2 regions of the Leuconostoc sp. DB-1 genome follow, and region 1 is predicted to be linked to the other one. Evidence: riboswitches for the same ligand, from Rfam matches in the RefSeq annotation. Region 1 holds a riboswitch; the other holds the start of a gene.
The links. A riboswitch is a leader RNA that binds a small molecule or an ion and turns the genes downstream of it on or off. The one in region 1 is predicted to bind lysine.
Positions count from the first base shown of each region.

Region 2: it holds a riboswitch for lysine, as region 1 does, so the genes downstream of both, lysA (diaminopimelate decarboxylase) here and HFP47_RS07735 (amino acid permease) in region 1, are expected to answer to the same signal.

Region 1 covers NZ_JABFNJ010000001.1:1,569,583-1,577,240, reverse strand. Annotated here, with positions in the region: partial or broken gene HFP47_RS07745 (LCP family protein) at 1-773, opposite strand, end outside; gene HFP47_RS07740 (hypothetical protein) at 1,497-1,925, shown strand; lysine riboswitch at 1,943-2,110, shown strand; gene HFP47_RS07735 (amino acid permease) at 2,184-3,623, shown strand; gene HFP47_RS07730 (universal stress protein) at 3,680-4,123, opposite strand; gene HFP47_RS07725 (replication-associated recombination protein A) at 4,515-5,801, opposite strand; gene HFP47_RS07720 (DUF1694 domain-containing protein) at 5,808-6,182, opposite strand; gene HFP47_RS07715 (MFS transporter) at 6,277-7,506, opposite strand; gene HFP47_RS07710 (ABC transporter substrate-binding protein) at 7,617-7,658, shown strand, end outside.
Region 2 covers NZ_JABFNJ010000001.1:406,372-414,029, reverse strand. Annotated here, with positions in the region: partial or broken gene recX (recombination regulator RecX) at 1-396, opposite strand, end outside; gene dapB (4-hydroxy-tetrahydrodipicolinate reductase) at 486-1,208, opposite strand; gene dapA (4-hydroxy-tetrahydrodipicolinate synthase) at 1,208-2,074, opposite strand; gene HFP47_RS01975 (N-acetyldiaminopimelate deacetylase) at 2,077-3,231, opposite strand; partial or broken gene dapD (2,3,4,5-tetrahydropyridine-2,6-dicarboxylate N-acetyltransferase) at 3,231-3,931, opposite strand; gene lysA (diaminopimelate decarboxylase) at 3,933-5,225, opposite strand; lysine riboswitch at 5,309-5,476, opposite strand; partial or broken gene HFP47_RS01960 (fructosamine kinase family protein) at 5,563-6,404, opposite strand; gene HFP47_RS01955 (hypothetical protein) at 6,588-7,133, opposite strand; gene HFP47_RS01950 (VTT domain-containing protein) at 7,182-7,658, opposite strand, start outside.

The sequences.
Region 1 (7,658 bases):
TCGTTGACGTTTTTGACGCCCATAGTCACCATCTGGATCATCGTAACGCATGCGCGAGAATGCAAGGGCTGCATCACCAGTCATGACGTGCTTGGTTGCCGACCAAGTGACCCCATTATCATCAGAATGTTCATAGCCTGTGCTTCCCTTGTGGAAACGGTATAGGTTTGCACCGTAAGCATGGGCTGTTTCCTGACTATAAGTGAAGTCAATGGGGGACTTAACAGAAATCCCCCCAACTTGAGTAACCATTTTTTCCAAGCCGGACATATTAACTAAGGCATAAAAATCAATAGGAATGTTTAAGTAAGATTCTACAGTTTTAATGGCAGTTGCCGTTGAACCATAGGCGTAGGCTGCATTTATTTTTTGAGGGAAAGTACTTTCGTACCCCGGAATAGAAACCATTGCATCACGAGGGATAGAAATCATTGTTGTTTTTTTGTCTTGGGGTTAACAAGAAGCAACATCATTGAATCGGTACGTCCTTTGTATGTACGTCCTAATTCACCGGTATCCGTTCCAAATAACAAAATAGACAAGGGCTTTCCACTTTGAACAACGCTTGAGACGTTTCGGGATTTAGTGACGCCACTGCTCTTGTATGTTTTATCAATTGCTGATTTAGTATTATGGATAGCCATCCAAGCAAATGTGCCTGACACGATAAGTAAGAGACCGACAATAAGCAAGATAATATTTCGTAGTCTGTGACTACTTTTTGAATAGCGATCAATTCTGGACTTAACTGCAGTTTGTTTATTTTTTTTCATAACGGTCTCTCGATTGTTTTGGCCAATGAAATATGGCGGTTTGTAAGATAATAAAGACAGCTACCGAGTTTTATCGATATGCTGCCATTTTTGGGCAACAAAGGCAAAAGGCTTGAAACTAACGATCAATCAAAAAATAGTAACCAGTGTTCTCACCATATTTTGAGATTATTCATCTAGCAATAATTCATCTGCCATGTATAGATATTTAAGGGCACGACTAAAAATATCGGCAAAAAACCAACTGATAGTAATGATATCGGACCAAGTTAAAGTCAAGATTAAATTTTAACCATATCAGCTTTTTTTTATAATTATATCTCATATAATGCTACAATTATTAAGAGCTATAAGCAAATGAGTTTGTAGAAATTTAATATTTGGGAGAATGTGAGTAAGCGGGGTCAATTGAGCATATTGAATATCATTGTCGTCATAAAACTATGTTTTTGTCAGTACAATTTGAATATGCTTATCCGTATCATCACAATTATAAACAATGTTAATTCCACCGGATAAATTAAGAAAAATTTTAATCATTACCTTTGGCATTATTTTTGTTTTTTTAGGTATTCAAGTTAGATTTCATATGATATTTATGCAAGTTCTGGACGCGACTACAGATTTTGCAGTAAACAATATTTTATCGTTGAAAATACCCCTATACTTAGGGTTAGGTAATCTTTTTCCCATTATTGGGTCGTCATCCCATTGATAGCGGTTATGGTAGCATTTCTTTATTTAATAAATTACAAAATTGCTGCCTGGTGGTTTGCCATTACACAACTTGTTGCGATGTTGCTGACATGGGTTATTACAATTATTTTGCGCATCCATTGGCAGGATGGTCCTAAAATAGGTGAAACTATTCCTAACTTATTGTTGGTGTGGTGGTTGCAATTGCTCTTACTGCTAGTCATTATTATGCCACATTTGGTTAAGTCGAGAAAAATTCAAGTGATGATCAATATTTTAATTGGTTTATTTTGGTTATCAATTATGTTAGCCCGTATTCAATCTCATCATATGGCATTGACTAGTGGCTTGGGAGCAATTACCTTTGGTTATTTTTGGTGGCAGTTTAGTGCACAACAATATTATAAACGGGCGCGACATTGGCAAAAGGTACTTGAAATTGACGGGCGCGTGTAAGTGTGTTATTATTTTCATATTGTCAAAGAGGTTGCAGCCAACATGAGTCACATGAATGAGTCCGCCAGGATGTTGAAATCATGTAAAAGGGAAGGTTGCCGAAAGGGTTAACAGGCAAGATAACCTTTGGGCTAGTGATTAAGAGTTGCTAGACTGTCGCAGAAATGCGGTGCGCTTTGAAAAGTGATTATATAATGACTTTTTAAACCTCTTCCTGTTTGCTAAGGAGAGGTTTTTTTATTTTGAGAAGGAGATTTTATGTCTGAACATAAAGGGCACATACAGCGTAATTTAAAAACGCGCCATGTGTCAATGATTGCATTAGGTGGTTCAATTGGAACGGGCTTATTCGTAGCTTCGGGAGCCACTGTTGCGCAAGCAGGTCCTCTGGGTGCTATTGTCGCTTATTTAGCTATTGGTGTGATGGTTTATTTCTTAATGACTTCGCTGGGTGAAATGGCTACTTATTCACCAACTTCAGGTTCATTTTCCGACTATGCTGGTAAATATGTTGACCCAGCATTGGGATTTGCCATGGGATGGAACTACTGGTTTAATTGGGCTATAACATTAGCTGTCGACATTGTGGCAGTTGGCTTGGTGGCTGAATTTTGGTTTCCAAATACACCAGGGTGGATATTTTCCGCGATTGCTTTATTACTTATCTTCTTAATTAATATTTTTTCAGTTGGAACTTTTGGAGAAGCTGAGTTCTGGTTGTCGATGATTAAGGTAGTAACTATTATTGCCTTCTTGATTGTTGGTCTGGCTACTATTTTTGGTGTAATTCATTCTGACATCAATGTCATGAAGAACTTGTCGGTCGGTAATCACGGATTTGTTGGTGGACCTCAAGCTATCTTGTCAGTATTCGTTGTTGCTGGATTTTCTTTTCAAGGAACTGAGTTAATTGGTATTACTGCTGGAGAAGCAGAGGATCCTGATAAGTCAGTTCCTAAGGCGATAAATCAAGTGTTTTGGCGTATCTTATTGTTTTATATTCTGGCAATTTTTGTCATTTCCGCTCTGGTTTACTATAAAGATCCGCGCTTGTTGAGTTCTTCCACACAAAACATTGCGGTCTCACCATTTACAATCGTATTTAAAAACGCAGGAATTGCTTTTGCGGCTAGTTTAATGAATGCAGTTATCTTAACATCAATTGTTTCGTCAGCAAATTCAGGTTCATATGCTTCTACACGTATGTTGTACGCTATGGCGCGTAAAGGGGATGCCCCTAAAATTTTTGCCAAGCTTTCAACTAGAGGGGTTCCAGTTGCAGCCTTAGTATTAACTACTGCGATTGGGTTATTAGCATTTATTGCTAACACCAAAGGGGGATCAGTTGCTTATACTTGGCTGGTCAATGCTTCTGGGTTAACTGGATTCATCGCTTGGGTCGGCATTGCTATCTCTCATTATCGCTTCCGAAGAGCTTATGTGGCGCAAGGAAAGAGTCTGTCTGATTTGAAATACAAGGCTAAGTGGTTCCCATTCGGTCCACTATTTGCGCTAGTGATTTCTATTGGTGTTATTATTGGTCAGGATCCGGACAGTTTTGCCCATCTAAATTGGGAAAAAATATTTGTGACCTACTTATCAGTTCCTTTGTTTGTAATCTTATACTTTTGGTACAAGGTTTCTCACAAAACGAAGCTAATTGCTCTAAAAGATGTTGATCTAAAACAATATAAATAAAGACATATAAAAAAGACACTACATCATTGTAGTGTCTTTTTTATATGAGCAATAACTTAACCGCGAACTACTAGGACGTCAACTTTAGCAGATCTCGTTACGAATTCAGTAACAGAACCAATAACTAAACGTTCTACAGCATTTAATCCAGTTGCACCAATGACAATCAAATCAGCATTGACTTCGTTAGGTACATCTTTAGCGATTAACGACTTGGGCGAACCATATTCGATTAGATAATCGACATTTTTAACACCAGCTTCAATTGCCTGTGCTTTATATTTTTCTAAGCTTTTACGCGTTTCATCTGAAACTGCTTCAACCATTGTATCGTCAAAACTAGCCACATTTTGAAATGCACGGGTATCGATAACGTTTAAAATTGACAAGATGCCTTCATCACCAGCATCCAAGGTCAGTTCAATCGCGCGCGTTAATGCAGCTTCAGATTCTTTTGATCCATCCATTGGTACTAAAATCCTATGATAATTTGCTGTCATAATAACATCCCTTCTTGCAATATGCAATGCGTTCTTCTATACCTCTAGTATAGCGCTTTCATAATAAAATTAATAGTATGTTCTTTAACCTAATTAAACACTGATTTTAATTTATACAAAAAAAACGCCCACAAATGTGGACGCACGGGCTTAGCCCGGAACACTCAATTGATACCGTTAATCGCTACGCAGATTTTCCTCGAAATTATCGAGGTGGATGGTTCATCAAGATTGTCAGATTACCGAATGAAAGGGCATATCTTCTAAGTCCTGAATTCCCAACCGAAAATAAAAGTTGTAAGGAAAAAGCTGATGATGTAGCAATGCGTATATCTGAGGAATTCATATAGTATTATAACGCGAAAACTCGTTAACTGAAAGACTTGACTTTTTAGTTTAGCCCGTTTTCTTGTCGCAATTTTAGTGTCTGATAGACATCAAATAATTGTTGTTCAATTTTCGAATTACCTTTAGAATGAAAATACTGAGTGTTTGTCATTTTATCTGGTAAATATTGTTGAGCTACCCAATCATTATCATAGTCATGCGGATATGTGTAATCTACACCGTGATTCAACTCCGAAGATCCCTTATAATGTGCATCTTTTAAATGATCAGGTATATCGTAAGATTTGCCATGACGAACATCACTAATAGCCAAGTCAATTGCTTTGTAGGCCGAATTAGATTTAGGTGAGAGAGAAAGTTCAATAATAGCATTGGCGATCGGAATTCTGGCTTCTGGAAATCCCAGTGTTTGCGCGGCTTGAATAGCAGTTACTGCCCGCTGAGCTGCCGGTGGATTTGCCAACCCAATATCTTCGTATGCAATAACGGTAAGTCGGCGTGCTAAAATCGGTAAATCACCGGATTCGATAATGCGGGCAGCGTAGTGTAACGCCGCATCGGTGTCGGATCCGCGAATTGATTTTTGTAGTGCTGAAATCACATCATAATGCGCATCCCCATCTTTATCTGCTGATAATGCTTTGCGTTGCACAGTCTCTTCAATGATTGGCAAACTGATATGAACGACACCCTTTTTATCTGCTTTTGTTGATAAAACCGCTAATTCTAAACCGTTTAAAGCACTGCGTAAATCACCATTTGTTGCTCGCGATAACTGTAACATAGCGTTATCATCGAGAACGATATTGTATTGCCCAAGGCCTTTTTCTTTATCAGCAATGGCTCTTTTAACAGCGCTTGTGATATCTGTTTCACTTAGACTGTTAACTTCAAATATTTGCGTTCTAGAACGAATAGCTGGTGTGACATTAATATAAGGGTTTTCTGTCGTCGCACCGATTAATATAATTGCTCCGGACTCCAAATGTGGTAGTAAAAAGTCTTGTTTGATTTTGTTTAAGCGATGAATTTCGTCTAGTAACAAGACGACAGTCCCTGACATTTTTGCTTCTTCGACAACGATTTGTAAATCTTTTTGGCTATCGGTAGCAGCGTTTAGCATGCGAAACGCATATTTTGATGAACCGGCAATGGCACTAGCTATTGATGTTTTACCAGTACCAGGCGGCCCGTACAAAATCATCGAACTCAGCCGATGAGCAGCGACCATGCGCCAGATGATTTTGCCTTCACCAACTAAATGTTGTTGGCCAACAATCTCTTCAATTTTTGTGGGGCGCATACGGTACGCTAGCGGTTCTTGTGTCATAAACGTTTATCCTAAGTAAATGTTATCTACGTTGACAGCAGTATTAGCGGCTAGTACCACTGCAATTGGATCTTCTTGATGTGCGGATTTTGTAGAGTCGGAAAGCAAGGTGAAACTATGTTTGCTCTGCGTTGCTAAACCAACATACGTTGAAAAATAGTCGCCGGCAAGTTGCTGATCAATTAGAACCTTGCCAATGCTATGTGATTTAAGTGATGCGGCAAATTGTGATTGGATGTTTGAATTGCCCAATTGAGATACCTTAATTGCGACAATGACACGTTCTCGGAACGTGCCAAGATAGCGGTCTTGCTCATCAGGGTTAATTTTTGGGCTGCCATTACCAAGCTGTTCTTGTTGTAAGCGTTCATTGACGTCCATGATTTTCTCCATTAATATTTGATACTTCTATTATACGTTATCTTAGTCGTTAATTTGTACCTAAACTCTCAGTCAATGGGGCGCAATGCTAAACCTACATGTTGCTTTGGTTATCTGGTATTAAACGTAATGCCCAAAGAGTTAAGATAATCGCTCCTAAGCCCAGAAAAATAATCGCGGTAGCTATACCAAACGAACCAAGAAATGGGGCGCCAATCAGCATTGATGATGCAATGACTTTTCCTAATTGAAAAATTGAACCATTAAAAGCAAGGTAGGCACCACGTTTATTTTCTGGCATTAAATCGGCTAATTTTGATTGACGTGTTGGGACATACATCAATTCACCAAAAGATAATATGAAGCTTGAAAAAATTAATAAGGGTAGCGTGTTGACGTATGCTTGCAGAGCGTAGCCTAACGTAAATAAGGTAGTACCCATTACAAATATTTTTTTCGTGTTGCGATTAGTTATCCAACGAGATATTGGTGCAGTAAACAAAACAATAATAGCTGTATTAATGCTTGTCAATAGACTTAACATTTTTACACCATCAAATGATATACCCAACCATTTTGTATGGATAAAACTTTGTGCCAAATGAATGGCGATAAAGTTAGTGCGTTGAAATTCAACACTAAGTAATAAGATACCACCTAATGTGAAGATAACAAAACGAACATTGCATAATACAATCTGATAACTATGAAATACAGACTGAAACCCAACGTGACTTTTTATATTAACCATTTGTTCATGGGTTTCAGTAATTAAATATTTGGTCAAAAGTAACGAACTAATATTTATGATGACTAGAATAGTAGTAAGTAATAAGAAATGCCGTTCAAATAACCAGCCACCAATGATCATCCCAATCATCAATGCCAGGTTATTCGCCCAATAATTGATGGCATACATGAAGGCACGTGTTTTTTCAGTTGAGACGTCGATGAGCATTGCCTCGCTAGCTGGGCTAATCAAGCCACTAGCAATATTTCCAAGAAACATCATCACGAAGGTAAGCCAAGGAAAATGATAAACGGGTAGATTAGCGCAGACAATACCAATAGAAGCCAATAACTTAATGAACTCCCCAAAAAGAAGTAAACGTCGTCTCCCAAATACATCCGTTAAGTATCCACCATAAATGCCAGCTAGAAAAGAAATGATGATATTTATCATCATTAACACACCGGTGATTTGTGCATTGTAAGCATGAAAAAGGTAAATCGACATAAAAGGAAATATGAGAGAACTTCCGAGGCGACTTAAAAATTCAATTTGGATTCTTTTTCTGATGTTTGGATGTAAATTTTTCCACATATTGTTTATCCTACTTTCAAACGATATGTTAAGATTATAAAATAGACATCTAGATATTAAAATGGACATCTATATAGAAAAATGTCCACTTTAAAAGGTGAGTGAAATTAATGATTGACCAGACATACTTTGATTTACGAATGACATATCAA
Region 2 (7,658 bases), 1.2 Mb from region 1:
CATCTTGATAACATTGGGTCCCTTAGGACTAATAATTTTTTTTGTTAAAACATAGTGTTGCGCATAATTTAAATCATCGATATATTTTTGTTCATATAATTGTGCAACAACTTCATCCTGAATACTTTCAGATACCTCTTTTTCACTCATTTTCTGTTTCACTTGTTTGACTGTGTGCAATGAGTGGCTAAGGAAGTTAAGAGCAATGCTTAACGCCTTGGCAATGGAATCATTATGCTTAATTTCTGCAATTAATTCGTCATCTAATTCTCGCCCTTTCGCCAAACCAAATTTAATGAGAACACTTTCCGCCACACCAAAAGCGAATTGATTATCTAGATCAATATTATAGCGACCCGCTTTTTTTTGAATTGAAATTTTAGTTATCTTTTTCATAACTCTATTGTACGATAAATATTGCTATTCACATGTATTTTAAAATAAAAAATGATGCTAATACTGACATTAACATCACAATTTTTAAATTAAATAATTTGGTCTAATCCGATGACAACACCGTCTATATTTTTCACAGCTTCTATAGCGCGAATTACACCTGGTACAAAGGCTGATCGACTTGTTGTACTTTGGGTCAGCGTTAATTGCTCATCCACACCACCAAAATAAACGCTTTGCTGTGCGATATAGCCAGGTAACCGTACAGCATGAACTGGCACACGATCAATCTGTTCGCCGCGAGCTGGCGCTAATTTTGTTGATGTAGGTTCCGCAATGCGGGCTTTTGCAATCAATCTTGCTGTTTGCTTAGCCGTTCCAGATGGTGCATCCACCTTTTTAGGGTTGTGCGCTTCAATAATTTCTGCATCAGGAAAATATTTGGCCGCTAACTGTGAGAATTGCATTAACAAAACCGCTGATAAACTAAAGTTAGGTACAATTAAAACGCCTTTTGATGACTGTTCACGCAGTATTGCTACTTGTTCATCAGACAAACCAGTGGCACCAATCACTAGCGGCATGTTGTGCTCGATTGCGTACATTGCATTGTCAAATACAGTTGCTGGGGTACTGACATCCAGCCAAATATCTGCTGCCACATTAATATCTGATAAGGAGGTCCATACAGGTACCTTACTCTCATGTTGATGACCACTCACAATACCAACAATTTCATATTCTTCATTCAAGTTATCTTGAATAGCTTGGCCTAATTTACCAAAACCACCAGCTAAAATTATTTTTGTCATTATTTCTCCAATAATTCATTCAAATGTAATTTTTCTGCGTCACTTAAAGGAATAAGAGGCAGACGTACAGCTTCACGTACGAATCCTTTTTCGGCTAATTTCGTCTTAACTGGAGTTGGGGAAGGGTAAGCAAATAGGGCATTCATTCGTGGGGTTAGGTAACGTTGCAAACGCCCAGCTTCGCGCCAATTACCTGCATTCATAGCAGAAAACAATTCAGACATTTCGTCACCATAAAGATGTGAAGCTACCGAAATTGTTCCAGCACCGCCGACGGTGTAAGCCGAAAGAGTCATTGCATCTTCACCAGTATAGACTGCAAATCCAGTGGTCCCTTCTACCTCTGCTTCAACAAATTCAGTTGATGTTGTTTCCTTAATTGCATTAATATTAGGATGTTGAGCTAATTCAATCACACTATCAACCGTGAGACCGACCACCGTACGTCCAGGAATGTTATATAACATAACAGGCTTTTCGGATGCATCAGCGATAGCTTTAAAATGTGCAATCATACCAGCTTGACTTGGCTTATTATAATACGGTGTTACTGCCAAGATGCCGTTAATATGCTCGATTTTGCTTAAAGCTTTGGCTGCTTCTACGGATTCCTTTGTATTATTGGAACCTGCATTAGCAATTAAAAGTGCACGATTACCAACCTGTTTTGCAATAAACCGTGTCAACTCTACTTTCTCTTCAAAAGACAGTGTTGGAGATTCACCTGTTGTTCCTGCAATCACAAATCCTTGCGAACCATGATTTAACAGGTGTTCAATTAATTTCTCTAATGACTCATAATCAATCTCATCGTTTACTGTAAAAGGCGTAATAATTGCCGTAATTAAATTAATTCCTTCGTACATGCTTATTCTCCTTGTGACATTCGCCACTCAATAAAATCTTTCAAAGCATTAAATCCTGGCAACAAAGCTGCTTCATCGATGTTTAACTTGGCACTGTGCAGTGAATGATTGTCATTAACACCCAGCCAAAGCATGACACCAGGAATATGTTGCAATATGTAACCAAAATCCTCACCTGTCATCGCAGGTTTTGCTTCTTCAAAAGCAATGTCTTGACGCTGTTCCATGAAACTCAGCAAATTGTTAGCTAAGTCAGGATTGTTTTCAACAGGCAAATAACTTCCTGTTTCAAGGCGAACATTAATCTTGACATCATTTGCCAACGCCACACCTTCAACGATTTGGCGAATTCGTGTTGTCATTTTATCCAAGCCATCTTTGGTCATGCTACGAACTGTTCCGGCAAGATGCACCGTGTCTGGAATAACATTATTTGTAAAGCCGCCGCTAATCATTCCAAGACTCACTACACCACCTTCTATCGGATCAACGTCACGCGATACAACAGTTTGTAACAACATAATTAATTCAGCCGAAATGACAATTGGATCCTTACCTAAGTGGGGATAGGCCGCATGACCACCTTGCCCATGGATGTCAATTTCGAGCTCGGCCGTTCCAGCAAATAAAGTGCCCGCTAAGGTACTCAAAGTTCCAGCAGGTAAATTAGGCTGATCATGAATGCCGTAAAATTCATCAGGATGCCACTCACCTTCAAAGATTCCTAAATCAACCGCTAATTTGCCACCACTTTTTGACTCTTCAGCCGGTTGGAAAAAGACAATTAAATTGTCTTTAGGTTGATGCTCACTAAAATACTGAACTAATCCCAAAGCTAAAGACATGTGAACATCATGACCACATGCATGCATAACACCTTTATGTGTTGATTCAAATGGCAATCCAGTATCTTCTGTAACTGGTAGCGCGTCAATATCAGCACGATATCCTACCGTCCGGCTTGGGTCAGTCCCAGAAAATTTCACAAGCAATGCCGTAGGTAATTCTTCTACTTGACGTATTGTCATAAAATTAGTTTGCCAAGATTGAATCTTTTCTAACAAATAACGATGCGTTTTAAATTCCGCTAAAGCAAGTTCTGGAATTTTATGTAAGTCACGCCGATAGGTTTTCAAATCTTCTTCACTAACTGGCATTATAAGCCTCGCAATGCGTCAATTAACGCAGTCTTTTGTTGCGTCTTCGAATCAATCTCCTTAATGACTTTTGCAGGAACACCCGCAACTACTGTATTGGCTGGTACATCCTTTGTGACAATCGCTCCAGCCGCAACTACTGCGCCGTCACCGACCTGTACGCCTTCAATAACGACGGCATTAGCGCCAACTAGCACGTTATTTCCGATGCGAACAGGTTGGGCAGATGCTGGTTCAATGACACCAGCTAATACCGCGCCAGCACCAATATGAGAATTTTCACCAACAATGGCACGGCCGCCAAGTACAGCACCCATATCAATCATTGTGTTAGCACCAATCTCTGCACCAATATTAATCACTGCGCCCAACATAATCACCGCATTGTCACCAATTTCAACTTGATCGCGAATAATGGCACCTGGTTCAATGCGAGCATTAATTTCTTTTTATCAAGCAAAGGGACGGCAGAGTTACGTGAATCATTTTCAATAAATACATCTTCTGATGGTAGATTCTTAATTAACAATTCAATTTCAGACCAGTCGCCAATTAATTGTCCAAATGACTCATCTCCAAATTGTTGCACAGTATCTGGCACTTCAGTTGCCAATGTACCTTTATATGTAACTTTTACTGGGGTAATTTTTTTTGCATTTGCAATGAAATTAATTAATTTTTGTGCTTCGTTTTCAGCCATGTTATTTATCTCCTAGAGTATAATCCTGATCTAAACTGATCATGTGTTCAAAAGTTTCACGTTCAACAACGACTTGATGTTGACCATTTTCCACGAAGACAACGGCCGGTCGTGGATTTCGGTTATAATTTGAAGCCATTGCATACCCGTACGCACCTGTTGCAAGCACAGATAAAATGTCACCAGGTTTTGTCGCCGGTAATTCTTCCTGCCAAACCAATACGTCACCTGACTCACAATATTTACCAGCAATCCGCACAATTTCTTCACTTTTAGCATTTGGTTGATTGGCTAAAACCGCTTCGTAATTTGCTTGATAAAGTGCTGGACGAATATTATCTCCCATACCACCATCTACAGCCAAGTAATTTCTAATTCCTGGAATATCCTTACGCGACCCAACTGTATATAGGGTTTGTCCGGCTGGTCCGACAATCGAACGACCAGGTTCAATCCATATTTCTGGCATTGCCCAATCGTACTGTGTAGCCTTTTCTTTCAAAACACGGATAATAGCATCCGCAAACTCACTTTCTGGCAAAGGTTGATCCTCATCAGTATAACGAATACCAAATCCACCGCCAGGATTAATGACTTCTGGTTGCCATCCCCATGAGTAAGCAGTATCTGCTAATAGTGCTGCATTTTTCTCAAATCCAGTCACATCAAATATTTGAGATCCAATATGCGCATGTAAGCCACGCAAATGAAGATGGTTATCTTTTATTGCAATATCATAGGCCTGCTTCGCTTGACCTGTTTGTAAATCAAAGCCAAATTTACTATCTTGTTGACCAGTACTAATAAATTCATGAGTATGAGCTGAAATTCCTGGTGAAATACGTAGTAAAATATCTTGAATAACATTTTTTTCCGCCGTAATTTCTGACAGTAGCTGTAACTCAAGAAAATTATCAACAATAATTGTTCCCACACCATTTTCAACGGCCATCACAAGTTCATCATAACTCTTATTATTACCATTAAAACTAAGATGCTGAGTTGGAAAATCAGCTTTAATTGCTGTGTATAATTCCCCACCAGACACGACATCAGCGTGAATATTTTCTTGAGCTGCCACCTGATAAATTGCTTTAGTAGCAAAAGCTTTACCAGCATAACTCACTACATATGGGACATTTTCTTGTTCAAAGATACGCTTAAACGCTCTCATTGTCTTACGAATAAGTGTTACATCGTAAACTGCTAACGGCGTGCCATATGTCTTTGCCAGTTCGATTGTATCAACACCATCAACTGTCAGATGTTGCTTTTCATTTATTGGATACGTCATCATTTCCCCTTGAATTACACAAAAAAACCCTTTGATAGGTTCGCAAAACGGACTTATCAAAGGGCATTGTTAGCATTTTTGACAGTTTCCATAGCTCACCGCATCTCTGCGACAGTCTAATAGCTCTTAACTATTAGCCCAATCAAGGTCATTTGTAGACACCCTTGATTTCGGCGATATCCCTAAGCTTACTATCAATTGCTACAGCAACTCCGGTAAGTGTATTGTCAATCGCGACCTCTATGTGAAATAATTTTTATTCTGTCATTATTATGACTGAATCATTATTGAATGTCAAGGTTTTTTCGTCTAATTCTTTGCTAGCAATCATGTGATTTTAAAAAGACGTTAATAATTTGTTCATCCGCGGTGCATAAATATCACCAAAGCGTGTAAAGTGCATTAGTATATAATAAAACTCATACCATTTTTCACGTTTTTGCCAGCCATCATCCAATGGCCATTCTTGCATATATTGATTATAAAATGACGGACTAAAGCCGGCAAACACTCTTGAAATCGTCAAATCATATTCCCGATCACCGTAGAACACGTTAGGATCAATAAATACAGGTTTACCTTGATCGTTAAACATAAAGTTTCCTGCCCAGAAATCACCATGCAGTAGTGATGGTTGAACTGTTTGCGCGTGATTATCATTTAATATTGTTTCACGTAAATTACTATAGTGATCACCACGTTGGGTTAGCCAAAAATTATTTTTTTGCGCTTGTGCCATTAGCGGATCCAAGCGCTGTTTCACAAAGAATTCAGCCCAAGAAGATTGCCAAGTATTATTTTTAGGCACAAAATCTACTAAGTTATCACTATCAAATCCAAACTTTGGCGCTGTAGCTTGGTGCATTTTAACTAGCGACTTTGCTAATTCTTGTTGTGACCCATTTCCTTGATTAATCCACGTCAAGACTAAGTAGGCGTGCCCTTGTAACTGTCCCTGTGCTAAAACGGCCGGCACGGTCACCTCTTCCCCAAAGCCTTCAAGCCAGCAACTTCATGATCAAAAAAACTTGCTTGAGCATTTTGTTGAATCTTTAAAAAATAGCGCTGGTTATTCGAATAGATTGAAAACGCCTCGTTAATGTCGCCACCACGTACCTTTTCTAAGTCGTGTGGTTTTTCAAGTCCCAAACGAGTAACAAAATCGTTGCCTAAGTCCATATTATCCTCCAAAATTTATTATCGGAACAAAAAAACACAATTTCCATTACGAAAACTGTGTTTTTGGCAAAATAATACCCTTATTATCGACAAATTTATTCAATTGTCTCACAGGTATTATCATCTGATTGTAGTGTATCATAATATTATACAGACGTCACTACTTTGTGTACTTCTCTACTGTTAGCTGATGACTGGTAAATTGGCTGCAATTAAATCGTTAGTTACATCCACAAATTTTTCATCGTTCAAACGCAACAAACGCCAATCGTATTCCCTATCATTATCAAATTCATCAATATATGGTTCAAACTCACCTTCAGTTTGTAAAATCAGATAGCCTGCAAAAGCATCCGAAAATTCACTTTCAGTGCTAATAACACGTACTAATTGATTATTAGAAAAAAATCCGATGGCTAACTGATCATTGTTCCACTGACCTTCAAAGGCCCACTTTAAAGTAATCCAATCTGAAAGTGTTATTCCTAGGTTCAATAGATAGTCCACAGATAAACGAATGTGGATTGGATGCTTGCTGGATTGAGAGTCGATTCCTTGAGCATCCAATTGAGAAGAGAAGATGCCACTTAATGCCTCAAAATCACTCACACTGGGTACTTTTTCTTCATTTTGCCATGCTTCAACAGTTTCAACTTCAACATCTAGTGCATCAGCAATCTCTATTGTTGAAATTTTAGTTAATTCTTGTAGTTTTTTTAAGTTATTCATAGTTATAATTATACAGAAAAACCGCCATGAATGGCGGTTATTTCGACATTATTTTTTCTGTTTCTTTGCAACCATTGCTGAACGAACGACACCAATGATTGTTGGCATTAATGTGACCAACGCAATACCCAAAATAATTACAGAAAAGTGTGCTTTAACAAATGGAATATTTCCGAACATATAACCAGCACCGGTTGCAATTAAACTCCAAGAGAACGCAGCAATCAAACTATTACGTAGGAAATGTTTGTATGAAAATTGGCTGATACCAGCCACAAACGGTACAAATGTGCGGACAATCGGCATGTATCGCCCAATGATTATTGCCGCAGCACCACGCTTTTCAAAGAAAGCTTCAGCTTCTTTGATATGTTGTTCTTTAATGAAACGACCAAAGAAACGATGATGTAAAATTTTATAACCACCTGTACGACCAATCCAAAAATTGACTGAGTCACCAATAACAGCTGCTAAGAAGAATACAATCATAAATACCCAATGATTAAGTCCGGCATTTAGCCCAGC